Regions from separate parts of the Streptomyces sp. NPDC092370 genome, predicted to be linked through region 1. Evidence: riboswitches for the same ligand, from Rfam matches in the RefSeq annotation. Region 1 holds a riboswitch; each other region holds the start of a gene.
The links. A riboswitch is a leader RNA that binds a small molecule or an ion and turns the genes downstream of it on or off. The one in region 1 is predicted to bind cyclic di-AMP.
Positions count from the first base shown of each region.

Region 2: another riboswitch for cyclic di-AMP. It lies ahead of ACIQHQ_RS06960 (LysM peptidoglycan-binding domain-containing M23 family metallopeptidase); the one in region 1 lies ahead of ACIQHQ_RS16905 (M23 family metallopeptidase).
Region 3: another riboswitch for cyclic di-AMP. It lies ahead of ACIQHQ_RS13590 (transglycosylase family protein); the one in region 1 lies ahead of ACIQHQ_RS16905 (M23 family metallopeptidase).
Region 4: another riboswitch for cyclic di-AMP. It lies ahead of ACIQHQ_RS25195 (NlpC/P60 family protein); the one in region 1 lies ahead of ACIQHQ_RS16905 (M23 family metallopeptidase).

Region 1 is NZ_JBIVQO010000005.1:18,729-25,783, reverse strand. It holds gene ribA (GTP cyclohydrolase II) at 1-376, opposite strand, end outside; gene ACIQHQ_RS16920 (MarR family winged helix-turn-helix transcriptional regulator) at 603-1,118, opposite strand; gene ACIQHQ_RS16915 (dihydrofolate reductase family protein) at 1,195-2,325, shown strand; tRNA gene ACIQHQ_RS16910 (tRNA-Met) at 3,143-3,216, shown strand; cyclic di-AMP (ydaO/yuaA leader) riboswitch at 3,516-3,672, shown strand; gene ACIQHQ_RS16905 (M23 family metallopeptidase) at 3,684-4,718, shown strand; partial or broken gene ACIQHQ_RS16900 (aldo/keto reductase) at 4,845-5,027, shown strand; gene ACIQHQ_RS16895 (PrsW family intramembrane metalloprotease) at 5,032-6,378, opposite strand; gene trmB (tRNA (guanosine(46)-N7)-methyltransferase TrmB) at 6,438-7,055, opposite strand, start outside.
Region 2 is NZ_JBIVQO010000002.1:70,735-77,789, reverse strand. It holds gene ACIQHQ_RS06965 (alpha-galactosidase) at 1-1,492, shown strand, start outside; cyclic di-AMP (ydaO/yuaA leader) riboswitch at 1,801-1,962, shown strand; gene ACIQHQ_RS06960 (LysM peptidoglycan-binding domain-containing M23 family metallopeptidase) at 1,967-2,896, shown strand; gene ACIQHQ_RS06955 (DUF6250 domain-containing protein) at 3,099-3,815, shown strand; gene ACIQHQ_RS06950 (SGNH/GDSL hydrolase family protein) at 3,961-4,746, shown strand; gene ACIQHQ_RS06945 (TetR/AcrR family transcriptional regulator) at 4,818-5,435, opposite strand; gene ACIQHQ_RS06940 (Glu/Leu/Phe/Val dehydrogenase dimerization domain-containing protein) at 5,532-6,710, opposite strand; gene ACIQHQ_RS06935 (MBL fold metallo-hydrolase) at 6,839-7,055, shown strand, end outside.
Region 3 is NZ_JBIVQO010000003.1:514,939-521,993, forward strand. It holds gene ACIQHQ_RS13575 (nucleoside triphosphate pyrophosphohydrolase) at 1-421, shown strand, start outside; gene ACIQHQ_RS13580 (cytochrome P450) at 480-1,778, shown strand; gene ACIQHQ_RS13585 (transglycosylase family protein) at 1,900-2,871, shown strand; cyclic di-AMP (ydaO/yuaA leader) riboswitch at 3,100-3,266, shown strand; gene ACIQHQ_RS13590 (transglycosylase family protein) at 3,271-3,975, shown strand; gene eno (phosphopyruvate hydratase) at 4,238-5,518, shown strand; gene ACIQHQ_RS13600 (septum formation initiator family protein) at 5,621-6,097, shown strand; gene ACIQHQ_RS13605 (DUF501 domain-containing protein) at 6,150-6,680, shown strand; gene ACIQHQ_RS13610 (exopolyphosphatase) at 6,677-7,055, shown strand, end outside.
Region 4 is NZ_JBIVQO010000008.1:342,579-349,633, reverse strand. It holds gene pcrA (DNA helicase PcrA) at 1-2,399, opposite strand, end outside; cyclic di-AMP (ydaO/yuaA leader) riboswitch at 2,714-2,887, shown strand; gene ACIQHQ_RS25195 (NlpC/P60 family protein) at 2,895-4,070, shown strand; gene ACIQHQ_RS25190 (hypothetical protein) at 4,371-5,306, shown strand; gene ACIQHQ_RS25185 (hypothetical protein) at 5,284-5,637, opposite strand; gene ACIQHQ_RS25180 (NlpC/P60 family protein) at 6,058-7,055, shown strand, end outside.

The DNA.
Region 1 (7,055 bases):
TCGCCTCGTAGGTGTCCAGACCCTCGTCCTGGAGGGCGTAGGCGTCGAGCTTGTTGTAGAGGCCGATGCCCCGGCCCTCCTGGCGGAGATAGAGGAGCACGCCGCCGCGCTCGGCTATGCGCTCGACCGCCTCGCGCAGCTGCGGGCCGCAGTCGCAGCGGGCGGAGCCGAACACGTCCCCGGTCAGGCACTCGGAGTGCAGCCGCACCAGCGGGACCGGCCCGGGCTCGCCGAGGACCACGGCCACGTGCTCCTGCCCGTCGGCCAGTCCGTGGAAGGTGACGAGCTCGGCGTCGGCCTCGTAGCCGTCCTGGAAGCGCAGCGGGACCCGGACTCGGGAGCGGGGGGTGGCGAGGACGGCGGGTGTGTCGGGCATACGGGGCCTCCGGGTTCCGTTTCCTGTTCGGCTGCACAGCCGTATTGCTTCAGATTTGAAGCAGATGCACGAGTGGAACCCTACTCGTGCTTTAAATTTGAAGCAACGGAGATCCGTGGGGGTGTGGCGCGTGTCACTGCCGTGTCATTCGCGTCACCCGCGTCACCGGCCATTCCGCCACCCATGTCACCGGCGTCACCGGCGTCATTCCGTCACCCGCGTCTCGTCACGCACAAGGTGACGACGACCTCCGCCGCCATGGCACGTCGTCCGCCGCCGGTCGCGCCCCGTCCTCCTGGAGCCCCTGCGCGATCGCCGCGGAGATCTTCTCCAGCTGCCCCACCTGCTCCTCGCTGAGCCGGTCGAACACAAAGCTCCGCACGGTCTCGACATGCCCGGGCGCCGCGCGCTCCAGCACGGCGAAGCCCTCGTCGGTCAGTGTGGCGACGCTGCCCCGCTTGTCGGCGGAGCAGGCCTCGCGCCGCAGCATGCCGTCCTTCTCCAGCCGGGTCACCGCGTAGGTCAGCCGGCTGCGCGTGATCTTCAGCCGCTCGGCCAGATCGGTCATGCGCAGCCGCCGGTCCGGGGACTCCGACAGGACGGACAGGATGGAGTAGTACAGGTGCGGCATGCCGGCGTCCTGCTGGAGCTGCCGGTCGATCGCGTCCTCCAGGAGCAGCGAGGCGGCGATGTAGGCGCGCCAGGCGCGCTGCTCATCGGGGGTGAGCCAGCGAGTCGTCATGCCGCCAGTGTAGGTTTGTTTCAAACTTGAACCAAGCCGGTCCAGTGCCGCCGTCCCGACCAGCCGCGGAGCGCCGATGCCTCACCCGTACGTCCTGCTGTCCGCCGCCGTCTCTCTCGACGGCTACCTGGACGACACCGGACCCGACCGCCTGCTCCTGTCGAGCCCGGCCGACTTCGACCGGGTCGACGAGGTCCGGGCCTCCGTCGACGCCATCCTGATCGGCGCCGGCACCATCCGCGCCGACAACCCCCGGCTGCTGGTGAACTCCGAGGCGCGCCGGGCCACCCGCACGGCCGCCGGGAAACCGGAGTACCCCTTGAAGGTCACCGTCAGCGGCTCCGGCGACCTCGACCCGGACGCCCGCTTCTGGCACACCGGCGGTGAGAAGGTCCTCTACACGACCGACCGGGGAGCCGGCCGCGCCCGTGCCCTCGACCTCGCCACCGACGTCGTCCCGCTCGGGCCCGACCTCGACTGGCGGCGGCTCCTCACGCACCTGCACGACGTCCGGGGGGTACGCCGGCTCATGGTCGAGGGCGGTGGCCTGATCCACACCCAGCTCCTCACCCAGGGCCTCGCCGACGAACTCCAACTGGTCCTCGCCCCGCTCTTCGTGGGCGACCCCCGGGCGCCCCGCCTCTTCGGCCCCGGCGGCTACCAGGGCGGCCGCCTCCGGCTGCTGGAGTCACGGCGGATCGAGGACGTCGTCCTCATGCGCTACGAGCCGACGGCCCCGGGCACCGGCCCGCTGCCCGCCGCGGCCGACCACCACTGGCTGGCCCTCGCCTGCGAACTGGCCGGTCGCTGCCCGCCCTCGGACACGGCGTTCAGCGTGGGGGCGGTGGTGGTCGCCGCCGACGGCACGGAACTGGCCCGCGGCCACTCCCGCGAGGCCGGCGACCCGGTCGTGCACGCCGAGGAGGCGGCCCTGGCGAAGCTCGACCCGGCCGATCCGCGCCTCCCCGGCGCGACGGTGTACAGCAGCCTGGAGCCCTGTGCCCGCCGCGCCTCCCGCCCCGCACCCTGCGCCCGGCTGATCCTCGACGCGGGCGTACGGCGGGTCGTCACGGCCTGGCGGGAGCCGGACACCTTCGTCGCCGACGCCGACGGCAGCGGCCTTCTCTCGGCCGCCGGAGCGCAGGTCGTCGTCCTGCCGGAGCACGAAGAGCGGGCCAAGGCCCCGAACCGCCACCTCCCGGGCTGAGTGCGGGCCGATCGGCCCGACACATCCCCCGTCCGCACCGCCGTCCGGGTCGCGCCGCCTCCAGGGTCGGGACGACGGCGCGGAGGCGGCGGCCATCAGGCCGGCGCGCAGACGAAGGACGGCAGCACTGTTCTTCCAGCCGCCGCTCATCGCACTCGCCCTCCTCGTCCCCTCCCGCCGGTCCGACGGCCCGGTCGCCCGCACCATGGGCCCGGCCCTCCCCCCCCGACACCCCCTTCGCGCACCCGGTGTCCTCGTCGGCCGGGCTCGGCCGAATGCCGTGCGCGAGCACCTCACCGCCGGGCGGCAGCCCCGGCGGTGAGGCGTACCTCACAATGCGGGACAGCGCGTACGGCTCGTACCGGCACCGGGCCGGGGGCGTACGAGACCGTCGTCTGTCCGGCCGGCGACGCGGAGGGCCGGGGCTGCGCCGCGGAGCGCGAGGACGCCCTGGCCGCCGCACACGGGCCCCGCTGTTCGCCGTCACCGCCGAGCGGCGGCACGCCGAGAAGGCCGGCAGATCATGGACGCCTGGTCGGCCACGCCGCGCCGCACACCGGGGAGAGGGTGCATCGCGGGCCGGCTGGGCCGGGTCGGTCTGGGCCCGGGCCGCCGAGACCGTGCGGCACACGCCCGGCGGGAACGGATCGGCCGGCCCGTCCCCGCCGCTCACAAGCCGGCCGTACGGACCCGGCCGGCCGGGTCCGACGACCCGTTCACCGCCCGGGAAACCCTCACCCACGCGGGCACCTTGGGCGGCTGAGCGGTGGGTGTGCGCGAACCGTCCCGCGGATGGCGTACACTGGAGTCACAACGGCGCGGGGTGGAGCAGCTCGGTAGCTCGCTGGGCTCATAACCCAGAGGTCGCAGGTTCAAATCCTGTCCCCGCTACTGAAGGCCGAGGGCCGGAATCCGAAAGGGTTCCGGCCCTCGGTGCATTTCCTCGTCACACCGCCGACGTCCCTTACGGTCGGTGAGCGAACCGTCCCACCGCGCATAACAACTGACGCACCGTCAAAACTCGTCAGTCACTTGTGATGCGGTCAACTCGTCCGATTTAAGCCGGTCATGGCAGGTAAGTCCGCGTGAAAAAGGTTAATGATCAAGTGGAATCGCTGGAATACCCCTCGCGCCTCCATTAACGTTCGATAACGCAGCGCGGTCGTCCCAGCCGTCACAGAAGGCGGCTCCGTGCGCACGCGCCGAATCCCGAAAGGGAACCGGGGAACCACCACTTGGGGTGAATCGCGCGGATGCCACCGTGGAAGCACGGCGGGTATACGCGCGTAGGAGACCTTCCTGCTCCGAACCCGTCAGCTAACCCGGTAGGCGAGAAGGAAGGAAAGGAGCACGCCCACGTGGCGTCCAACCGGCCTGCCCCCGCGGCCCCGTTCGCGCCGAAGCGCGACACCGACACCTTCGGCTACGGCGGTCAGCGCACCGACGAGGGCCCGTTCCAGGAGTGGAACCCCACCGAGGAGTCCATCCGTCCCGTCCGTGGCCGGCACCGCGTCACCAAGCAGCGCGGCGGAGGTCTCGCCCGCAGTTCCACCGTCCTCGGCGTCGGTGTCATAGCAGCCGTGGGTGCCGGCGGCATGGCCAGCGCCCAGACCGGCAAGCCCCCGGTGTCCATCTCCGTGCCGGACCTGCCCTCGGTGGGTTCCCTCATCTCGGACGACGACACCCCCGAAGGTTCCGCCACCCCGCTCAGCAGCCTCGGCACCGCCACGGCGGAACCCGAGCAGGGCACCTCCGGTGCGGGCGCCGGCGAGGCGCTGCGCGCCCGGATCATGGCGCAGGTCGAGCTCCAGCAGGACCAGATCGAGACCAAGGCCGCCCAGGACGCAGCAGCCGCCGCCGAGAAGGCAGCGGCGGAAGCCGTCGCCAAGGCGGAGAAGGAAGCCAAGGCCAAGGCCGCCGAAGCCAAGAAGAAGGCGGAGGAGGAGGCCGAGAAGAAGGCCGAGGCCGAGCGGCTCGCCGCCCTCGCCAAGCAGTACACGCTGCCGACCTCCTCGTACACCATCACCTCCAGCTTCGGCCAGGCCGGTGCCTACTGGTCCTCCGGCTACCACACCGGCCTCGACTTCGCCGCCCCCACGGGCACGCCGATCAAGGCGGTGCACAGCGGCACCATCACCGAGGCGGGCTGGAACGGCTCGTACGGCTACAAGACCGTCCTCACCCTCGATGACGGCACCGAGATCTGGTACGCGCACCAGTCGTCCATCGGCGTCAGCGTCGGCCAGAAGGTCAGCACCGGCGACGTCATCGGCCGCGTGGGCGCCACCGGCAACGTCACCGGGGCGCACCTCCACCTGGAGGTCCACTCCGGTGGATCCGCGAGCGGCATCGACCCGATGGCGTGGCTGCGGGGCAAGGGACTGAACCCGTAAGCCGCACAGATCCGTTGCAGCACCGGCGGCCCTGACGACGACCCCTCGACGTCAGGGCCGCCGGTTTTCCGGCGCGGTGTTGGCGGGAGCTTCGCATCCCTGGTGGAACGAGGTTCCCCTGCGGTCGTTGCCGCTGAGCAGGACGTCCCCGTGGCCGCGCCGGCCCTCGCCCGCCTCGCCGCCCGGCCGACCGTGGCAGCGCCGATCGCCTCCGCACGGACGGTGGAGCAGCCGGCCGCACTGGCCGGCGTCGGAGAGCCGACCTTCTCGCAGGCCCAGCTCGATCGGCTCACTCAGGCCTCGGCCTGAGCCCTCAGAAACGGTACGGGTTGTACGCGGGGTAGGGCGCCGGCTGGTGGCCGTAGCCGTGCACGCCGTACACCGGCCAGGGCGGGGCCACCACCGGAACCGGAGGGGCCGTGATCCGGGCCGCGTGGTCCAGTGCCGGGCGGGCCACCTCCCGGCGCCGCCACAACTCGCCGAGCAGCTCCCCCTCCCGCACGGCGAAGCCGGAGCCGGTGCCGCCCCGCCGGGCCCGGTGCCGCAGGAATGCCAGCGATGTCGCGTACGCCTCGTACCGCGCCACCTCCCGGGCCGCCGCCCTGCCCGCGTGCCGGCGGGCGTACTGGCGGGCGATCCGCCGGGCCCGCATCGAGCCGAGCGCGAACGGCTCGGCGGGGGTCAGCCAGCCGGCCACGGCGTAGGCGGGCAGCTCCGCCCGCACGGTCTTCAGCTCCCGCTGCCGGGTCCAGATCACCAGCCACGTCAGCAGCCCGAAGATGGGCACCATGAACGCCGCGTACACGGCGAAGAACCCGTACTCGCCGAACGCCGACGAGCCGTTCCACATCGCGTGCATGCCCATCGCGAGCAGCAGCCCGGACAGCGGGAAGGCGACGCGGCGCAGACGCCGGCGCTCCGCCGAGATGGCGGAGATGCCGAAGCCGATGCCGGTGAGGACCGTGAACAGCGGGTGCGCGAACGGCGACATGATGATGCGCACGAAGAAGGTCGCCGCCGTGACGGACGCGATGCCGGTGCCGCCGGTGAGCTGGTCGGTGCCGAAGGCGGTGCCCAGGTAGAGGATGTTCTCCGTGAACGCGAAGCCGGTGGCGGTCACTCCGGCTATGACGACGCCGTCGACGATGCCGGTGAAGTCGCGGCGACGGAAGAGGAAGACCAGCAGGACGGCCGCCGCCTTGGCCGACTCCTCGACCACCGGCGCTATCACCGTCGCACCCAGGGTGTCAGCGCTGGACGGGTCCGCCGTCGCCGTCGCTATCCATCTCGTCGCGAAGCTGTTGGCGACGATCGCTATCAGCGCCGCCGCGCAGGCGCCCCAGGCGAAGCAGAACAGCAGGTTCCGCCAGGGGCCGGGCTCGACCCGGTCCAGCCAGCGGAACGCGGCTATCAGCAGGGGCACCGGGAGGACGGCCAGCCCCAGCCCGACCAGGAACCCCTCCGTGCCGGTCTCCTCGCGGACCAGGGCGAGGATGACCAGGCCGGATATCGCGAGGAGCGTGCTCAGCGCGCCGTAGCGCACCCAGGCGCGCTGCCACCAGTGGGCGGGCCGCGAGGAGCCGGCTGTGCCTGAGCCGACGAAGGGCGCGCCGTCGGTGGGACCGCTGGGGTACGACGGGTGTGGGGGGCTGGTGGCCACGGCATTGACCCTAACGACGGATGGGCGCTGTCCGCAGGCGGGAGAGGTGCCAGGGGTGGTCAGGCGCCGGCGGGGGACTGGTTCACGTGCTGTACGCGACGGAAGAGGAGGTCGTTCACGACATGTCCCTTGTCCAGTCCCTGGCCCTCGAAACGGGTCAGCGGACGGAAGTCGGGGCGCGGCGCGAAGCCACCGTCGGCCTGCGTGTTCTCGAAGTAGGGGTGTGCCGTGAGGACATCGAGCATCTGTTCGGCATACGGCTCCCAGTCGGTGGCGCAGTGGAGGATCGCGCCGGGCCTGAGGCGGGTGGCGGCGAGACTGAGGAAGTCGGGCTGGATGATCCTTCGCTTGTGGTGCCGCTTCTTGGGCCAGGGGTCGGGGAAGTAGACGCGCAGACCGTCGAGGGAGGCCGGGGCGAGCATCTCGCGCAGGAGGATGATGGCGTCGCCGTTGCCGACCCGGATGTTGGACAGGCCGTTGCGGTCGGCGAGGTTGAGCAGGTTGCCCTGGCCGGGGGTGTGGACGTCGACGGCGAGGATGTTCGTGGCGGGGTCGGCGGCGGCCATCTGGGCGGTGGCCTCGCCCATGCCGAAGCCGATCTCCAGGACGACGGGGTTGTCGTTGCCGAACAGCTCGGGCAGGTCGAGGGCCCGGCCGTCGATGTCGAGGCCCCACTT
Region 2 (7,055 bases), on a different contig from region 1:
CCACCAGCACCTGCCCTGGGTCGCCCTCGACACCGACGCCACCGAGGAGCACGGCGAGGTCTACGGCTGCGCCCTCGGCTGGTCCGGCTCCTGGCGCATCACCGTGGCCCAGCTCCCCGACGCCCGCGTGCAGATCACCGGCGGGGCCGGCCACGACGACTCCGGCCTGCTGATGCTCGGCACGGGGGAGTCGTACACGACCCCTGTCTTCGCCGGGCTCTGGAGCGACGGTGGCTTCGGCGGGGCGAGCCGCGCCTGGCACGCCTATCAGCGGGCGCATGTGATCCCGGACGCCGAGCAGGACCGGCCGGTGCTGTTCAATTCCTGGGAGGCCACCGAGTTCGACATCTCCGAGGAGCAGCAGCGGGCGCTCGCCGAGCGGGCCGCCGCCCTGGGCGTCGAGCTGTTCGTGGTCGACGACGGCTGGTTCGGGGCGCGCACCAGCGACCGGGCCGGGCTCGGCGACTGGACCCCCAACCCCGACCGCTTCCCGGGCGGGCTGAAGCCGCTCGCCGACCACGTGCACGGCCTCGGCATGCGGTTCGGCATCTGGGTCGAGCCCGAGATGGTCAACCCGGACAGCGAGCTGTACCGGGCGCACCCCGAGTGGGTGCAGTACCAACCAGGACGGAAGCGGACGGAGTTCCGCAATCAGCTCGTCCTCAATCTGGCTCGCGAGGACGTCCGGGAGTACCTGTGGGAGCAGCTCGACGGGCTCCTCTCCGGCGCGCCGGTCGACTACGTGAAGTGGGACTTCAACCGCTGCTTCACCGACGCAGGGTGGCCGGGCGACCCCTACCCGCAGCGGCTGTGGGTCGACCACGTGCACGGCCTGTACGCCCTGCTGGACCGGCTGCGGGCCGCCCACCCCGGCGTGGCCTTCGAGTCCTGCTCTGGCGGCGGTGGCCGGATCGACCTCGGCGTGCTGAGCCGTACGGACCAGGTGTGGACCTCCGACAACACCGACCCCCTCGACCGGCTCGCCATCCAGCACGGCTTCAGTCAGCTCCATCCGGCCCGGGTCATGGCCGCCTGGGTCACCGACAGTCCGAACGCCATGCTCAACCACCGGGCCAGTTCCCTGCGGTTCCGGTTCGTCAGCGCCATGGCCGGGGTGCTCGGGGTCGGCGGCGACCTCACGAAGTGGACACCGGAGGAGCTCGCCGAGGCGGGGCGGTGGGTGGGGCTCTACAAGGAGATCCGGCCCGTGGTGCAGCGCGGCGACCTGTACCGGCTGCGGCCCCCGGAGGGCGGGCTGAGCGCCGTGCAGTACGTCCTCGGTGAGGAGACCGTCGTCCTCGCCTGGCTCCAGGCGCAGCACTACGGTGAGCCGGTACCGGCGCTGCGGCTGCGTGGCCTCGACCCGACAGCAGTGTACGAATGCCTCGAAACGGGCGAAGTTTACCGAGGGGCCGTACTGCTGCATCACGGACTGCGGGTCGGCCTGAGCGGAGATTTCGACGCCACTGTCGTCCGCCTTGAGCGCAAGTAGACGTTCTGTCCGGATAGAGAGTTCCGTCCGCTAAGGGGTAACGTGCCCCGATCGTAAAGGGGATGAGGTCGGGGTGCGTGACCATCGTCATATTCGTGACGATGTGTTGTCGCCATGTTCACGTAATTCCCACAACAGCAAGGGCCATTGAGGAAAGCGGGAGATCGGTAATCCACGCTCGGTGACGGCACTTGCGTCAGCGCGTCGAGACAAACACCGTCACGGGCAACCGCAAGCTTGTCCCATTGCGTCTTGGTCGCTTACGTTCCACACCCATCCGGACGGACGCCTAATCCTGCCGCCGCCCGGAGCCCCACACACTGACCCGACGTACGGCAGGAGCGGGGGACCCACAGGTAAGACGCCTGTTCCGGTTCCCGGAACGGCTTGGGGTTAAGTCGCACCTCGGCGCGACCGGGCATCTCCAGCCCGCACCCGACAGCTCACCTCGCAGGCGACGGAGAGGAATTCGTCATGCCCGCGAAGGGTAAGCACCGCCGTCCCAAGACCCAGCGTTTCACCCGCTCCATCGCCGTCGCCGGAACGGGCGGGGCCGCTCTCGCCCTGCCGCTCATGGGGGCCGCCGGCGCCCACGCCGCCACCCCGCAGTCGGCTCCGGAAAAGGCCGTCCAGTCGGCTCCGGCCGCCGACAAGAAGGCCGCCGAAAAGGCCACCGGTGCCCGCACGTACACCGTGAGGGCCGGCGACTACCTCGCGAAGATCGCCGACGATCAGAACGTCAGCGGCGGCTGGAAGAAGCTCTACGCGGACAACCGTGACGCCGTCGGCTCCGACCCGTCGCTGATCCACCCGGGCCTGAAGCTGTCGATCGGCAAGAAGGCGGCGAGTGCGCCGAAGGTCTCGGCCCCGTCCGCGCCGAAGGCCTCGGCCCCCAAGCCGTCCGCCGCCGAGTCGGCCCCGAAGGCGGAGACCGCCGCGAAGCCGGCCGCCGCCAAGCCCGCCGCCGCCAAGCCCGCCGCCGAGAGCAACTCCAGTGGCTTCACCCTCCCGGTGGCCGGTGCCACCGTCAGCACCCCGTACCGCATGTCCGGCAGCATGTGGTCCAGCGGCTACCACACCGGTGTCGACTTCGTCGTCCCGACCGGCACCTCCCTCAAGGCCGTCGGCGCGGGCACCGTCGTCTCCGCCGGCTGGGGCGGCGCCTACGGCAACCAGGTCGTCATCAAGCTCGCCGACGGCTACTACGCCCAGTACGCCCACCTGTCCCAGCTCTCCGTCTCGGCCGGCCAGACCGTGACCGCCGGGCAGCAGGTCGGCCTGTCGGGCGCCACCGGCAACGTGACCGGACCGCACCTGCACTTCGAGATCCGCACCACGCCGGACTACGGCTCGGACGTGGACCCGGTCGCCTTCCTGCGCTCGCACGGCGTCTCCGTCGGCTGACCGGCCGCACGACCACCTGCCTGACACGCGACCGAAGGCCGGACCCCGATCCCCGGGTCCGGCCTTCGGCGTATGCGCTCGCCGACCACCCCCGAGGGGCGACAAGGGATCGACAGGCGACGGGAGTTGGGGCAGAGTGATCCCGTCCGGTGTGCAAGCGCTTTCCCCGGTCTTCCCGGTGGATCCCCAGGAGCTGTGTCCCGTGTCGACCACCCGCAGAGCGTTCGGAGCCCTGGCCGCCGGAGCCGCCCTGGCGGCCCTCGCCCCGACGGCCGGCGCGCGGGCCGCGTCCCGTCGTCGCCGCCTCGTCGCCCGCGACGACTTCTGTCACGGTCTCGGGCAGTGGGTGACCGAACTCCAGGACGGCGGCACCGTCTTCGCCTCCCGCGGCACCCTGGAGATCGACGTGCCGAGCGGCGCGACTGTGTGGTTCAGACAGCGGCTCGAAGGGCCGTACGTGCTCGAATACACCGCGACCCCGGTCTCCGCGGGCGGGGTGAACGACCGGGTCTCGGACCTCAACAACTTCTGGAACGCGACCGACGTCCGCTCCCCGGACGATCTCTTCGCGACACCGCGCGCCGGGGCTCTCGACGAGTACGACCACCTGACGACGTACTACGCGGGCTACGGCGCCAACCACAACACCACGACCCGGCTGCGCCGTTACGTCGGTCAACCCGGTGTCCGCCCCCTGGTCTTCGACTACACGGAGCCGCTGCTGGTGCCGGGCGAGCCGAACCGGGTCCGGATCGTCTCCGATGGCTCCACGGTCCAATGGTGGAACAACGGACGACCCGTCTTCGGTTACACCGACCCGCAGCCGTACACGAGCGGGCACTTCGCCTTCCGGACCGTCTGGAGCCATTTCCGTATCAGCGGATTCCGGGTCTGGCGGCTCACCCCGAAACATCCCTGACAAGCAGTGTATTCCGGAGTTGGCGAACCCTTGAGGAGTGGCTTATCTCACCGCCAGTCAACTCTTTCCTACGGTCGCGTAGGTCACATTCGAAGGTGAATCATGGACTGCTGTGGCAGACGATTCGAAGAGTGACAGCAGAGCAGTGATCGGGTCGTACGTAGCGGTGGGGGACAGCTTCACCGAGGGCGTGGGTGATCCCGGCCCCGACGGGGCGTTCGTCGGCTGGGCCGATCGGTTCGCCGTCCTGCTCGCCGACCGCAGGCCCGAAGGCGACTTCCAGTACACCAATCTCGCCGTACGCGGAAAGCTCCTCGACCAGATCGTGGCGGACCAGGTTCCGCGGGCCATCGCCATGGCCCCGGACCTCGTCTCGTTCTGCGCCGGGGGCAACGACATCATCCGGCCCGGCACCGACCCCGACGAGGTCGCCGAGCGCTTCGAGCGGGCCCTGGTCCAGCTCACCGCGGTGTCCGGCACGGTCATGGTGACGACCGGGTTCGACACCCGTGGCGTGCCCGTGCTCAAGCACCTGCGCGGCAAGATCGCCACCTACAACGGACACGTCCGGGCCATCGCCGACCGGTACGGCTGCCCGGTGCTCGACCTGTGGTCCCTGCGCAGTGTGCAGGACCGCAGGGCCTGGGACGCCGACCGGCTGCACCTGTCGCCCGAGGGGCACACGCGCGTGGCGCTCCGTGCGGGCCAGGTGCTCGGCCTCGACGTGCCGGCCGACCCCGAGCAGGCGTGGCCTCCGCTGCCCCCGCGCGGCGTTCTCGACGTGCGGCGGGACAACGTCGCCTGGGCGCGCGATTTCCTGGTGCCGTGGATCGGGCGCCGGTTGCGCGGGGAGTCGTCGGGCGACCATGTGACGGCCAAGGGGGCGCTGTCGCCGGACGACATCAGGACGCGGATCGCGGCGGTGGCGTAGGAGCGGTTCACCGCGCGTGCGGGCCGTGCCGGGTGGAACACCGGCGCGGCCCGCACGCGCGAAGGCACCGGCTACGAGGGCGTCAGCCGTTCGTCCTCCACCAGCCCCAACTCGCGGGCCAGTGCCTCCTGCACCCACTCCTGGGCCCGTGCTCGCGGTACCGCGCCGGCATAGGACGTCAGTTGCACGGCGAGGCCGTCGAGGAGAGCGGTGAGGCGGAGGGCCGTGCCCTGCGGGTCCGGGCAGCGGAACTCGCCGGCGGCGACACCCTCCGCGATGACCTCGGAGAGGGCCGCCTTCCACTGCCGGTCGAGGTCCTGGGCGACCTCCCGCAGCACGGGGTCGCGCAGCGCCGCCGCCCAGCCCTCGATCCACAGCCGCCAGCCCTTGGCCTGCCCGGTCGGGGCGTACCACCGTACGGCCGACCGCAGCCGGCGCAGCGCCGGCGAACGGCGGCCGAGCAGCTTGCGCAGATGCGCGAGGTCGCCCTCCGCCGCGTGCCGGAACGCGGCGGCGACCAACTGCTCCTTCGTGGAGAAGTGATAGAGGACCAGCGCGTTGCTCACGCCGAGCGCGGAGGCCACGTCGGCGATCCTGACCGCCGCCACACCCCTCGCCTCGATCTGCTCGATGGCGGCCCGCAGCAGATCCCCGCGCCGCTGAGCCACACTCAACCGGACTCTGGTCACGCGGTCACCCTACCCATGCGCGTGCGGCCCCTCGGCGGGGCGTTTCGGCCTGTCCGGCCCAGGCCCGCGGCGGTCACCGCGAGCACGACGGCGTCCTCACCGGTACCAGCCGAACCGTTCCGCGATCAGCGGCAGCCGGTCCGCCGCGATCGCGTGGGCCGCGGCCCACGGTGTCGTCCCGTCGGCCCGGGCGCGGGCCAGCATCCGCTCGACCAGGGCCTGCATCGACCGGCGGGTGTACGCGAACGCCTCCTCGGCGTCGGCGCCGATGTCCCCGAACAGCGTCCACCACCACCAGGCGTTCGTCCCCGAGTTGACCACGACGTCCGGCAGCACGGTCACCCCACGCGCGGCCAGCAGGAGCTCCGCCTCCGGCCGCACGGGCATGTTGGCCGCCTCCACGACCCAGCGGGCCGTGATGCGCTCCTGGTTCCCGGCGTCGATGGCATATGACACGGCGGCCGGCACCAGCACGTCCACGTCCGCCGACAGCCATGCGTCCCCCGGCAGTTCACGGTCACCGGGCCGCAGCGCCGAACGGTCCACCGTGCCGTGGGCGTCCCTCGCGGCGAGCAGCGCCTCGACGTCGAGACCTGCCGGGTTGGCGACCGTGCCCTTGAGGTCTGCCACGGCCACGACCGTGAGCCCCGCGCGCGTGAGGAAGCGCGCGGTGGCCCCGCCCATGGTGCCCAGCCCCTGGAGGGCGACCCGTGTCCCCGTGTACGGCACACCGGCCCGGTCCAGGGCGGCCAGGGCGGCCTCGGCCACACCGCAACCGCCGGCCAGCTCGTCCAGCCCGATGCCGTCGACCTCGACCGCGAACGCGTCCCGGAGCCGCCGCCGCGCCTCGGCCTCGTCGTCCAGCAGCGGATACACGGCCTGGATCGAGGAGACCAGCCCCGCCTCCGCGGCGGCCCGGTCCACCAGATCCTGGGTGAGTCCCAGGTCCTCGCCCGTGGTCCAGCAGCTCTCTATGTACGGCCGCATCGCACGCAGATAGCGCACCAGCAGCGGGTACGCCTCCGGGTCCCGGGGGTCGCAGTCGATGCCGCCCTTGGCGCCGCCGAGCGGGACGTAGCGGCTCGCGGGGTCGTAGTGCAGTGCCTCCTTCACGGTCATGCCGCGGGCCAGGCCGGTGACCTCCTCGAGGGTGCAGCCCGCGCGCATCCGCAGACCGCCGCTGGCGACCCCGCGCACCAGCCGGTCGACGACCAGGAAGCCCCGCCGTCCCGTGAGGTGATCGGTCCAGGTCAGGGACAGCAGGGGCATGGCCATTCGGTCTCCTTCGCCGTCGGATTACTGAATCTTCGGTCAGTATCCCCTTCGGTGGGACCCCTGTGGCCCGGTGATGTCGGAGGGGCCGACCATAATGGAAGGCCTGACCGACTTCACCTGGAGGTACCGTGGCCGGTTTCCGTACCCCGAGTTCCGGGCTCCGCGCGCTGCGGCCCGGGGCGTTCGGCGCGGACCCTGACGGTGAGCGCATGGCGCGCATCCGCAGATCGCCCCACTTCAAGGACGGGGTCTTCCAGAACCCCGGCGGCCCCGCCCGGACCCGGCCCTCGGGCTCGACCCTGGACTTCGCGAAGGTCTTCTTCGACAAGGACACCCGGCCCCGCC
Region 3 (7,055 bases), on a different contig from region 1:
CGCCCGCATCGCCGAGGAGGGCCGCCCGGAGGACGGGGAGGAGCCCTTCTCCATCGACGACGTGGCCGGCGGCATCGTCGCCAAGCTGATCCACCGCCATCCGCACGTCTTCGGCGACGCGACGGCCACCACCCCCGAGGAGGTCAAGGAGCACTGGCTGCGCACCAAGGCGGTCGAGAAGCAGCGCGCCTCGGTCACGGAGGGCATTCCCCTCGGCCAGCCCGGTCTGGCCCTCGCCGCCAAACTGGCCTCCCGCGCCCGCACAGCGAACCTGGACATACCGCTCCCGCCCGTCGAGGGCATCGGCTACGAGCTCCTCGCCCTGGCCGTCCGCGCCGAGTCCGAGGGCGTGGACCCGGAGGCGGCCCTGAGGGCGGCGGCCCGCGCCTACCGCGACGCGATCAGGCAGGCCGAGGGCTGAACGGGAGGGAGCAGGGGAGCGGGACGGGAAGCGGCGGGAAGCCGGATACGGTCGACGCGTGACCGACCAGCCCCAGCCCCGCACCCCCACGACCGCGCCCGAGCTCTTCACCTGGGAGTTCGCGAGCAACCCCTACCCCGCCTACGCCTGGCTCCGCGAGCACAGTCCCGTCCACAAGACGCGGCTTCCCAGCGGCGTGGAGGCCTGGCTGGTCACGCGGTACGCCGACGCCAAGCAGACCCTCGCCGACCACCGGCTCTCCAAGAACCCGGCGCATCACGACGAACCGGCGCACGCCAAGGGCAAGACCGGAATCCCCGGGGAGCGCAAGGCCGAGCTGATGACGCATCTGCTGAACATCGACCCGCCGGACCACACCCGGCTGCGGCGACTGGTGTCCAAGGCGTTCACGCCCCGCCGGGTCGCCGAGTTCGCGCCACGGGTGCAGGAGCTCACGGACACCCTCATCGACGGGTTCGCGCGGAAGGGGTCCGCCGACCTGATCCACGAGTTCGCCTTCCCGCTGCCCATCTACGCCATCTGCGACCTGCTCGGCGTCCCGCGTGAGGACCAGGACGACTTCCGAGACTGGGCGGGCATGATGATCCGTCACCAGGGCGGTCCCAGGGGTGGCGTGGCGCGGTCGGTGAAGAAGATGCGCGGCTACCTCGCCGACCTCATCCACCGCAAGCGGGAGGCGCTGCCCGCCGAGCCCGCCCCCGGCGAGGACCTCATCTCCGGTCTCATCCGCGCCTCCGACCACGGTGAGCACCTCACCGAGAACGAGGCGGCGGCCATGGCCTTCATCCTGCTGTTCGCCGGTTTCGAGACAACCGTGAACCTGATCGGCAACGGCACCTACGCCCTGCTCACCCACCCCGAGCAGCGCGCCCGGCTCCAGGCGTCCCTCGCCGCCGGGGAGAGCGGGCTCCTGGAGACCGGCGTCGAGGAACTCCTGCGCTACGACGGCCCCGTCGAGCTCGCCACCTGGCGGTTCGCCACGCAGCCCCTCACCCTCGGCGGGCAGCACATCGACGCGGGCGACCCGGTCCTGGTCGTCCTGGCCGCCGCGGACCGGGACCCGGAGCGGTTCGCCGACCCGGACGTGCTGGACCTGTCCCGCCGCGACAACCAGCACCTCGGTTACGGCCACGGCATCCACTACTGCCTGGGCGCCCCGCTCGCCCGCCTGGAGGGCCAGACCGCCCTCGCCACCCTCCTCACCCGCCTCCCGGACCTCCGCCTCGCGGCGGACCCGGCCGAGCTGCGGTGGCGCGGCGGCCTCATCATGCGCGGGCTGCGCACCCTGCCGGTGGAGTTCGCAGCGGTTGAACATGACGAAACATCAGAGCTGTGATCTTCACGTGATCTACGCGGCATTAACTTGTGACAAGTGATCTCCTGCCGATACGTTCACCCATCAACGCGGCCGGGATGCCGGACGCGTCGGTCACCGCTGTCGTGTGAAAGGTCTCCGTATGCTCTCCGGGAACGGTCGGCACCGTCGCCCCCGCCAGGCTCCGGCGCTCCTCGTGGCGGCCGGAGTGACCGGCTCCGCCATCGCGATCCCACTCCTCGGGGCCTCCGGTGCCAGCGCGGCCGACGGCACGACCTGGGATCGGGTCGCGGACTGCGAGACCGGCGGCGCGTGGAGCCAGAACGACGGCAACGGCTACTACGGCGGCCTGCAGTTGTCCCAGGAGGACTGGGAGAACTACGGCGGCCTCGACTACGCCGCGAGCGCCGACCTGGCCAGTCGCTCCCAGCAGATATCCGTGGCCGAGAGAATCCTCGCCGACCAGGGGGTCGGCGCGTGGCGTACCTGCGGCCTGCTCTCCGGCCTCCCGCAGGACAAGGGGGCGGAAGCGTCCGACTCGTCCGCATCATCCGGCGAGGTGGACTCGTCCGGTTTGCTCGGCGGCTCCGAGCCGTCCCCTTCTTCGGAGCCTTCCTCAAGCCCTTCGTCGTCGCCTGACGGGCGGTCGACCCAGGAGGATGAAACCCCTAAGTCGGACAAGTCATCTGATTCCGCACCTCAGGAGCGGGGGCGGGAGCAGGATCAGAAGTCCGGCAGTTCCCCCTCCGCCGCCCCCGGGGGTGACGAGTCCGGCAACTCACGCCAGGGCGGCGACTCTTCGGCCCTGACGGACACCGGCTCCGGCCGCCACCGAGGCCCCAGTGCCGAGGAGGACTCCGCGTCCGCGAACGGCAGCGAGGGCTCGTCCTCGGGCCGCCACGCCTCGCGCGGCGACGACGCCTCCCGGGGCTCGTCCGAGGGCTCCTACATCGTCGGCGTGGGCGACAGCCTCTGGTCCATCGCCGACTCCCTTGACGTCGACGGCGGATGGAACTCCCTCTACGACGGGAACGAGCAGACCGTCGGTGGCGACCCGAACCTCATCCTCCCCGGTCAGACGCTCACGACAGGGGTCGAAGCGGACGAGAGGTAGCCGTTCGGGCAGTGCGGAAACGAGGGCCGAAGTCGTCCCGAAAGCGGGTGAGTTCACGTCACGTTTCGCACCGAATGTCCCGTATAAGGCCCGTGAGAGATAGATCTCAGAAGCCCTGATCGTCTTTGAAATTCCGTGGATCGCGTGTCTACGGTCGTGACTGCTCGTCACCGCGAGCCCCGGCTGCCGCAACGCCGAATCCTGCCAGCGGCCGTACGGGAACAGTCGTCGCGTCAAGCGCCGTAGGCAGGAGCGGGGGACCCAAGGTAAGTGCCCGACCGGCCGGTTGTGCCGGAAGGGCTTGGGGTGAAGCCGTGTCCCGGGAGGGGCGCGGCCGGGCAACTCAACCGGCCCGAACCCGACAGCTCACCTCGCAGGCGTCGGTGAGGGGATCTCTCCATGCTGTTTTCCGGTAAGGGCACGCACCGCCGTCCGTCCAAGGCCGCTCGCGCCATCGCCATCGCCGGTGTCACCGGTGCCGCCGTCGCCGCCCCGCTGATGGCGGCCGGTAACGCCTCCGCCGCCACCGCCTCGGAGTGGGACGCCGTCGCCCAGTGCGAGTCCGGCGGCAACTGGTCCATCAACACCGGCAACGGCTACTACGGCGGTCTGCAGTTCTCCGCCTCCACCTGGTCCGGCTACGGCGGCACCAAGTACGCCTCCACCGCGGACCAGGCCACGAAGGCCCAGCAGATCGAGATCGCCGAGAAGGTCCTCGCGGGCCAGGGCAAGGGCGCCTGGCCGGTCTGCGGCAAGGGCCTGTCGAGCGCCGGCTACACCGGCGGCGGTTCCTCCAGCGACTCCGGCAGCTCCTCGCAGCAGAGCCAGCAGAGCCAGCAGAGCACCGAGACCCGCCAGACCGAGCAGCAGCCGGCCTCCCGCTCCGACGAGCGCCCGGCCGCCAAGAAGACCGTCACCACCCCGACCGGCAAGAAGGTCAAGAAGGGTGACGGCGAGTACAAGGTCGTCAAGGGCGACACCCTGAGCTCGATCGCCACGGCGGAGAAGGTCAAGGGCGGCTGGGAGAAGCTCTACCAGCTGAACAAGGACATCGTCGAGGACGCCAACCTCATCTACCCGGGCCAGCAGCTGCACCTGAAGTAAGCAGCGGCCGGCCGGACCCGCCCAGGGTCCTCGTGCTCCCCGCCCCGGTGCGTCATCCCCCGTACGCGCCGGGGCGGGGTTTTTTCGGCAACCGGCTTTGTTCCGTTCGGAAACAATTTACTCTCGGTTCTGTCCATGGGGTGGGCGACCCGGTGGCCGATCGCCCGGAGCCGGTTAGGCTCGTGTCGCGAGCCACCACGGGCCCGCACCTCGCCGGGTCCACGGGGCCCGCGTCCCGCGTCACATGAAGAAGGAGATGCTCGTGCCGTCCATCGACGTCGTCGTAGCCCGGGAAATCCTGGACTCCCGAGGCAACCCCACGGTCGAGGTCGAGGTCGGCCTCGACGACGGCAGCACCGGCCGTGCCGCCGTCCCGTCCGGCGCCTCCACGGGCGCCTTCGAGGCCATCGAGCTCCGCGACGGCGACTCGAACCGCTACCTCGGCAAGGGTGTGGAGAAGGCCGTCCTCGCGGTCATCGAGCAGATCGGCCCGGAGCTGGTCGGCTACGACGCCACCGAGCAGCGCCTGATCGACCAGGCGATGTTCGACCTGGACGCCACCGACAACAAGGGCTCGCTCGGCGCCAACGCCATCCTCGGCGTCTCGCTCGCCGTCGCCCACGCCGCCTCCGAGGCCAGCGACCTGCCGCTGTTCCGCTACCTGGGCGGCCCCAACGCGCACCTGCTGCCGGTGCCGATGATGAACATCCTGAACGGCGGCTCGCACGCCGACTCCAACGTGGACATCCAGGAGTTCATGATCGCCCCGATCGGCGCGGAGTCCTTCTCCGAGGCCCTGCGCTGGGGCGCCGAGGTCTACCACACGCTGAAGAAGGTCCTGAAGAGCAAGGGCCTGGCCACCGGCCTCGGCGACGAGGGCGGCTTCGCCCCGAACCTCGGCTCCAACCGCGAGGCCCTCGACCTCATCCTCGAGGCCGTCAAGGAAGCCGGCTACACCCCCGGCGAGCAGATCGCCCTGGCGCTCGACGTCGCCGCCTCCGAGTTCTACAAGGACGGCGTTTACACCTTCGAGGGCAAGGAGCGCTCGGCGGCCGAGATGACCGAGTACTACGCGGAGCTCGTCGACGCGTACCCGCTCGTCTCCATCGAGGACCCGCTGTTCGAGGACGACTGGGAGGGCTGGAAGACCATCACCGACAAGCTCGGTGACAAGGTCCAGCTCGTCGGCGACGACCTGTTCGTCACCAACCCCGAGCGCCTGGCCCGCGGCATCGAGGAGGGCGCCGCCAACGCCCTGCTGGTCAAGGTCAACCAGATCGGCTCGCTGACCGAGACCCTGGACGCCGTCGAGCTGGCCCAGCGCAACGGCTTCAAGTGCATGATGTCCCACCGCTCCGGCGAGACCGAGGACGTCACCATCGCCGACCTGGCCGTCGCCACCAACTGCGGCCAGATCAAGACCGGTGCCCCGGCCCGCTCCGAGCGCGTCGCCAAGTACAACCAGCTGCTGCGCATCGAGGAGATCCTCGACGACGCCGCGGTGTACGCCGGCCGCAGCGCCTTCCCGCGCTTCAAGGGCTGACCCCGGCCACACGAGGCAGCGTCGTACGTACGTCCCCGTACTCGGTCCCGTACCGTGTCCGGGGACGTACGCGCGTAGGACGGTGGAGCGGGAGGCGGACAGATGGCCGTGAAGGACCGGGACCGGTTCTCCACCGCGACCAGGATCCGGCTGCTCGGTGAGCAGACCGCGGCCCGGGTCTACCGCTCCCAGACCAAGCGCCAGGCCCGCCGCTCACGCCTGACCGGCCGGGCGGCGCTGCTCGCCCTGGTGATGTGCTCGCTGATCGTGGCCCTGGCCTACCCGATGCGCGAGTACGTCTCGCAGCGCGCCGAGATCGACGACCTCCGGCGCGAACAGCGGCAGGCCCGCGAGCGCGTCGAACGGCTGCGTGACCTGAAGGCGCGCTGGCAGGACGACGCCTACGCCGAGCAGCAGATCCGGCAGCGGTTGCACTACGTCATGCCGGGGGAGACGGGCTTCATCGTCGTGGACCCGCACGCGGCGAAGCAGTCGCGCACCGACCTGGGGGCGGCCGACCGCCCCTGGTACTCGAACGTCTGGGACGGGGTCGACAAGGCCGACGCCTCCGACCGGTGACCCGGCCCCAGTCAGTGACCTGAACCCAGAGAAAGACAGCCTGAAGACAGTCATGGAAACGCCCCCGCCGACCACCCCGCGCACCGAGCCCACCGACGCGGACGTCGAGGCCTTCAAGCAGCAGCTCGGCCGGCCCCCGCGCGGTCTGCGCGCGATCGCGCACCGCTGCCCGTGCGGACAGCCGGACGTCGTCGAGACGGCCCCGCGGCTGCCGGACGGGACACCGTTCCCCACGTTGTACTACCTGACGTGCCCGCGCGCCGCCTCGGCGATCGGCACGCTGGAGGCCAACGGCGTGATGAAGGAGATGACCGAGCGGCTGGCCTCCGACCCGGAGCTGGCGGCTGCGTACCGCGCCGCGCACGAGGACTACATCCGCCGGCGCGACGAGATCGAGGAACTGAAGAACTTCCCGAGCGCGGGCGGCATGCCGGACCGGGTGAAGTGCCTGCACGTTCTGGTGGGCCACTCGCTGGCCGCGGGCCCCGGAGTGAACCCGCTCGGGGACGAGGCCATCGCGATGCTGCCTCAGTGGTGGCGCAAGGGGCCGTGCGTGACCACCGCCGAGGCGGACGCCCAGTGACCCGGGTCGCCGCCGTGGACTGCGGGACGAACTCCATCCGGCTCCTGGTCGCCGAGGCTGACCCGGGCACCGGTGAGCTGGTCGACCTGGACCGCCGGATGACGATCGTCCGGCTCGGGCAGGGCGTCGACCGCACCGGCCGGCTCGCTCCCGAGGCGCTCCAGCGGACCTTCGCGGCGTGCCGCGAGTACGCCGGGATCATCAAGGAGCACGGGGCGGAGCGGCTGCGGTTCGTGGCGACCTCCGCCTCCCGGGACGCCGAGAACCGGGACGAGTTCGTGAGCGGGGTGCTGGACATCCTGGGCGTCGAGCCCGAGGTGATCTCCGGGGACCAGGAGGCCGCGTTCTCCTTCACCGGCGCCACCAAGGAGCTGG
Region 4 (7,055 bases), on a different contig from region 1:
CCGAACTGGTCGTGCGTGACCCGGTCCCCGACCGCGAGCGACACCACCGGCTTCTCCGAGGTGCGCCGCGTGGCGAAACCGGAGGCGCCCGAGGCCGACGAGCGGGAGCGGGACGAGGACAGCGAGGCCGCCACCGCCGAGACCGGCCCGGAGGACGCCGGCCCGGTCGCACCCGTCCGCTTCCACTCCACGTACGTGGCGGGGATCTCCTCCAGGAACCGGGAGGGCGGGTTGTACGAGGGCTGGCCCCAGGCGCTGCGCAGCGTGGACCGTGTCAGATACAGCCGCTCGCGCGCACGGGTGATGCCGACGTAGGCCAGGCGTCGCTCCTCCTCCAGCTCCTTGGCCTGGCCGAGGGCGCGCATGTGCGGGAAGACGCCGTCCTCCATGCCGGTCAGGAAGACGACCGGGAACTCGAGGCCCTTGGCGGTGTGCAGGGTCATCAGGGTGATGACGCCGTCGCCGTCCTCCTCGTCGGGGATCTGGTCGGAGTCGGCGACCAGCGCGACCTGTTCGAGGAAGTCGGACAGGGTGCTCTGCTCCTCCTCGCCGCGCTCCTGCTCGAACTCCATGGCGACGGCGGCGAGTTCCTGGAGGTTCTCGATCCGGGTCTCGTCCTGCGGGTCGGTGGAGGCCTGGAGCTCGGCGAGGTATCCGGTGCGCTCCAGGACGGCCTCCAGCACCGTGGCCGGTCCGGCGCCGGACTCGACGATGGTGCGGAGGTCCTCCATCAGTGTGTTGAACCGCTTGACGGCGTTGGTGGAGCGTGCGGCCATGCCGAACGCCTCGTCGACGCGCTTGAGCGCCTGCGGGAAGCTGATCTTCTCCCGCTGGGACAGGGCGTCGATCATCGCCTCGGCGCGGTCGCCGATGCCCCGCTTGGGGACATTGAGGATCCGGCGCAGTGGCACCGAGTCCTCGGGGTTGGCCAGCACCCGCAGGTAGGCCAGGACGTCCCGGACCTCCTTGCGCTCGTAGAAGCGGACGCCGCCGACGACCTTGTAGGGCAGCCCGACGCGGATGAAGACCTCTTCGAAGACACGGGACTGGGCGTTGGTGCGGTAGAAGACGGCGACATCGCCGGCCTTGGCCTCTCCGGCGTCCGTGAGGCGGTCTATCTCGTCGGCGACGAACTGAGCCTCGTCGTGCTCGGTGTCGGCGACGTAACCGGTGATCGTGGCGCCCGCGCCCGCGTTGGTCCACAGGTTCTTGGGGCGGCGGGACTCGTTGCGTTCGATGACCGCGTTGGCGGCACTGAGGATGGTCTGCGTGGAGCGGTAGTTCTGCTCCAGGAGGATCGTCGTCGCGTCCGGGTAGTCCTCCTCGAACTGGAGGATGTTGCGGATCGTGGCGCCGCGGAAGGCGTAGATCGACTGGTCGGCGTCACCCACCACGCACAGCTCGGCCGGCGGCACGTCGTCCGGGCCGGGGGGTACGTCGACGGGGTGCTCGCAGGTGCCGACCAGCTCGCGGACCAGGGCGTACTGGGCGTGGTTGGTGTCCTGGTACTCGTCCACCAGCACGTGGCGGAAGCGTCGGCGGTAGTGCTCGGCGACGTCCGGGAAGGCGCGCAGCAGATTGACCGTCGTCATGATCAGGTCGTCGAAGTCGAGGGCGTTCGCCTCGCGCAGCCGCGACTGGTACATGGCGTAGGCCTGGGCGAGGGTCTTCTCGAAGCCGTCGGTGGCCTGGGCGGCGAAGTCCTCCTCGTCGATCAGCTCGTTCTTCAGGTTGCTGATCTTGGCGCTGAAGGACTTCGGCGGGAAGCGCTTGGGGTCGAGGTCCAGGTCGCGGCAGACCAGGGCCATCAGACGCTTGGAGTCGGCGGCGTCGTAGATCGAGAAGGACGAGGTGAAGCCGAGCTTCTTGCTCTCCCGCCTCAGGATGCGCACGCACGCGCTGTGGAACGTCATGACCCACATGGCGTTCGCGCGCGGGCCGACGAGCTGCTCGACGCGCTCCTTCATCTCGCCGGCGGCCTTGTTGGTGAAGGTGATCGCGAGGACCTGGCCCGGGTGCACGTCCCGCTCGGCGAGCAGGTGGGCGATGCGGTGCGTGAGCACGCGGGTCTTGCCGGAGCCGGCGCCGGCCACGATGAGCAGCGGGGAGCCGGAGTGGATGACGGCGGCGCGCTGGTTGTCGTTCAGCCCTTCCAGGAGGGTGGCGGTGTCCACCACCGGGCGGGGGGCGCCGTCCCGGTAGTAGCCTCCCCCGCTCTCGGCTCCGCTCGAGCGGGGGGACCCCCATCGGTCCGGGGGCAGGTCGAACTTCCCGCCGAACAGATCGTCCGGAATCGACTCCGGTACGTGATCGTCCTCGGGTGGCGGCGAGGGCTCGTCCGCGGGGCCCCGCTGGGCCTGGAGGTTCGCCAGGAAGTTGTCGTCAAAGAGGCTGCTCATCGCTCTCCGAGTCTAGGGCGCCCCACTGACAGCCCGCCGCCGCCCTGGAAACATCGCCGCGCGCACGGGCTCCCGTCGGCCATCCGGCGGCGCGTTATCGCCCTGCATGACGGCATGATCACAGGCTGCTACGCCTGATCCAATTGCGGATAACTCATGACCAAACTCCCTCGATCAGTCACTGTGCGCAACGCTCATGGGGGAGGTCACGAAAATGTATCGGGCATATCACCCATCAACCTTCACAGGGGCCACACGAATTGGCTACGGTGCGACCAGGCCGCATGACCCCCACCGGCGAACGTCGCCGGGCCGCGCGGCCTCCGCCGAGTCCGGTGTGCCGCAGCGGCAGCCGGAGCCGGGGACCCAACCGTGAACCTGGGGTGAATCGGCCCGACTCCCTGTGCGGAGAAGGCCGTAGGGCAACCCTTCCGAACCATCCGCCCGAACCCGACAGCTAACCCGGTAGGCGGAACGTGGAAGGAGTCGCCTCCCTTGGCGTCGCACCGCAAGTCGCGTCCTACGGGTACGCGCGTAGCAGGCATACGGACCCCCGCCCTCGCAACGGCGGCCCTCACCTCCGTGGCCCTGCTGTCCCAGTCGGCCAACGCCACTCCCGAGGCCGACGGCAAGCCCAGCCTGGAGGAAGTCGAGAAGAAGGTCGACGACCTGTACCGGCAGGCCGAGTCGGCGACCGACAAGTACAACGCGGCCAAGGAGAAGACCGCGAAGCAGCGCAAGCGCGTCGACACCCTCCTGGACGACGTGGCCCAGCGCACACAGAAGCTCAACGAGGCGCGTGATCAGCTCGGTTCCTACGCCTCCGCCCAGTACCGCACCGGTGTCGCCGCCCCGGACACGGCGACGTTCCTGCTCGCGGACACCCCGCAGGACTACTTCGACCAGGCCCAGCTGATGGACCGGATGACGGGCCGTCAGAAGGTCGCGGTCGACGACTACGTCACGCAGCAGTCCGAAACGATGAAGAAGCGTCAGGAGGCCACCGAGAGCCTGGAGACGCTCACCGAGTCGCAGGGCGATCTGAAGACGGCCAAGGCCACCGTCCAGCGCAAGCTCGCGGACGCGCGCGAGCTGATGTCGAGGCTGACCGCCGAGGAGAAGGCGCGGCTCGCGGCGATCGAGAGGGAGCAGCGGGAGGAGGCCGCGCGCAAGGCCGACGAGCTGGCCCGGCAGCAGGCCGCGCGGCAGCAGGCACAGGAAGAGGCCGCGCGGCAGCAGGAGGGCGGCTCGTCGTCGGGGCCGTCGGGCTCCGGTTCGTCCACCTCGACGGTCCCGGCCGACTCCTCGTACGCCACCAAGGCCGACAAGGCGCTCGCCTTCGCGCGCGCCCAGATCGGCAAGCCGTACGTGTGGGGCGCCGTCGGGCCCGGTTCCTACGACTGCTCCGGCCTCACCCAGGCCGCCTGGAAGGCCGCGGGCGTCGACCTGCCGCGCACCACCTACGACCAGGTCGACGCCGGCACCACGGTCCCGCTCTCCCAGGCCCAGCCCGGCGACCTTGTCTTCTTCTACGACGATGTCACCCACGTCGGGATCTACATCGGCAACGGCATGATGATCCACGCCCCGAAGCCCGGCACGTACGTGCGCGAGGAGTCGATCTTCTACGACGGTGAGTCGGCCGTCCACAGCGTGGTGCGGCCGGCCTGAGCGGTCTCGTCGCGATGTGAGGGGCACGTGCGCGTGCCCCTCTCCTCGCGCGTCCGACGCCCTCCAGTGCCGCGGCAGGCAACGTTTGCCCGTTGAGGCGCGGCGTCCGGTGCGTGCTCTGGGGGTGCCCCCTGTTCGAAGAGCTCGGGAAAGTGCCGGCCGGACGTCCTCGTACGGGATGCGCTTGGGTTTTCGGCCGGTGCGGCGAGTGGGGGTGCCCCCTGCTCGCAGAGCTCAAGGGAGCGTGCCGGGCGTCGCGACGGGGCGAACGTTGCCTGCCGCGGCACTAGCATCGGCACCATGTCCGGTCCCTCCCCGTTTGCCACCTGGTGGGCGACGTATGCGCTGGCGACCGGTGTCGTGTCGGTCGGTCTCGACTCGGCGGGCTACGAGGTCCTCTCCCGCATCACCCTCGCTCTGGCCTGTACGGCCTGGCTGGTGGCGGCCACGGGCCTCGCCCAGCGGGCCCACGGCGAGTGGCGGGCGGAGATGGCGGCGGCGCTCACCACCGTGGCGACGACCGCCGTGCTCGGCACCGGCTTCTCCGCGACCGGTCCGCAGCCGCTCGCCGAGGCGCTGCTGGCACTCGCCATGCTGCTCTGGGCGGCGCTGCTCGGCGTGCAGGCCACAGGGCGGCGCGGAACGGTCTTCCTGCGCTGCGTGGCCACCCAGGGCCTCGCCGTGCTCGGCGCCACGCTCGCCGCTGCGGATGCGGTGGCCTGGCTCGCCCACGCGGCCCTGGTCCTGTTCTGGCTGGGCCTCGCGCTCTACTGCCTCGCACTGTTCCGCTTCCAGCCCCGGCAGGTGGAGGAAGGGCGCGGCGATCACTGGCTCGCGGCCGGCGCCCTCGCCCTCTCCTCACTGGCCGGGGCGAAGCTCCTCAGCGCCGACAGCGCACACCTGTACCTGTGGAACGAGGAGAACACCGACTCCCTGCGCACGACGACCGTCACGCTGCTCGTGCTCGCCCTGATCGCGTGCGTCGCCCTGTTCCTCGCCGAGCTCTTCTGGCCCCGGCACCAGTACGACGTGCGGCGCTGGTCGACGGTGTTCGCCGCGGTCGTGACGGCGGCGGCCGCCCTGGCCGTCGCCGACGCCCTGGACGCCCCCTGGCTCGGCGTCGCCGGAGAGGCGCTGCTGTGGGTCGCGGTGGCCGCCTGGGTCGGGTGCACGGCCTGGGCGCTCGCCTCGGCCCGCGCTCGGCGCTCCCGGATCAGGTCCAGAGCACGGCGATGAAGATGTTCGCCGTCGTCAGCAGACCGACCAGGCCGAAGAGGCCCTTGTCCACCTTCTCGTCGTCCCGCTTCACGTAGACCAGGCCCAGGATCACGATCAGCAGGGCCAGCTTCACGCCGATCTTGACGTTGTTCACGGACTGGTCGTCGGCCTGGTTGAGGCCCACCAGGATCACACCGGTGACCAGCATCGTCAGCGCGCCGTGCAGCATCGCGGGGGTGTAGCGTGCGGTCCCCTCGCCCATCGCCTTCATCTGGGTCAGGAAGCCGCCCAGGAGCGAGGCGATGCCGATGATGTGGAGGCCGACGAAGAGGTGGATGAGTACGTCCATGGGGCCGGAGCCTAATCAGGGGCTCGGAGACCGCCCGACACCGGGCCACTGACGCATATATGCGCCCCATAGCACCCGATCAGGGTCACTCGCCCGCGATGCGACGCATCGGTCATCACGCTGAGTGAAGTAGACGGGCTCGGGGCGGGACCGCGGTCGCATACGGTCACCGTCGGTCCTCTCGAATCACTTCCGCACACCTGCCACCGGCCCGCCACGGCGGCGCTTAGCGTCCCCTCCAGGTGCCCGGCTCCCCACCGCCGCCCGGGCCAGGGGCGGCAGTCGGACACCACCGCCGAGAAGTCCGGCGGCGGTCCGCTCCCCCTGTGCGGGCCGTCGCCGGACGCGCAGGCCGCCCGTCCGCTCCCCCCGGCGGCCGCACGCACCGACCGGCGGTCGAGGAAAGGACGTGGCCTCCAGGTGGCAGCGCACCGCAAGCCCCGACAGCGCGCAATGGGTGGCAGCAAGGCCCGAACGGCCGCCACGATCGCCCTGGCGGGCGCGGCGACGGCGACGGGCTTCGACGGGACCGGACACGCCGACCCACAGCTCACCCCCGGCCAGGTCAAGGCCGAGGTGGACAAGCTGTACCAGCAGGCGGAGGTCGCCACCGAGAAGTACAACGGCGCGAAGGAGAAGGCCGAAGCGGCCGGGCAGCGGCTGAGGGACCTCCAGGACCGGGCGGCGCGCACGGAGGAACGGCTCAGCTCGTCACGTGAAGCCCTCGGGTCGGTCGCCGCCGCGCAGTACCGCGCAGGCGGTCTCGACCCCGCGATGCAGCTCGCCCTGTCCGACGACCCCGACCGGTACCTGCAGAACGCCGAGTTCGTCGAGCGGGCCGGCAACCGGCAGCACGCCGCCGTCGCGGGCGTGCGCAGACAGCTCCGGGAGATCGAGCAGCTGCGCGGGGCCGCCCACATCGAGCTGACCTCCCTGAGGTCGCGGCAGACGGAGCTGAAGCGGCACAAGAAGACGATCACCGGCAAGCTGGGCTCCGCCCGGCAGCTGCTGTCCCGGCTCGACCCGCAGGAACGTTCCCGGCTCGGCGTTTCGCCGGAGCGGTCCTCACGCTCGACGGGCGCGCGGGACAATGTGGCGGCCGCCGGCTCCACCTCGCCCCAGGCGCCCGGCTCCCGCGCGTCCGCCGCCGTCTCCTACGCCTACCAGAAGCTCGGCAGCCCCTATGTGTGGGGCGCCACCGGCCCGAACGCCTTCGACTGCTCGGGCCTGGTCCAGGCCGCGTACCGCGCCGCGGGCGTCTCCCTGCCCCGCACGACGTACTCCCAGATCGCCGCCGGCCGCCGCGTCTCCCGCTCCGAACTCCTCCCGGGCGACCTGGTCTTCTTCTACGCCGGCATCAGCCATGTGGGCATCTACGTGGGCAACGGGCGGATGATCCACGCGCCGAACCCCTCGGC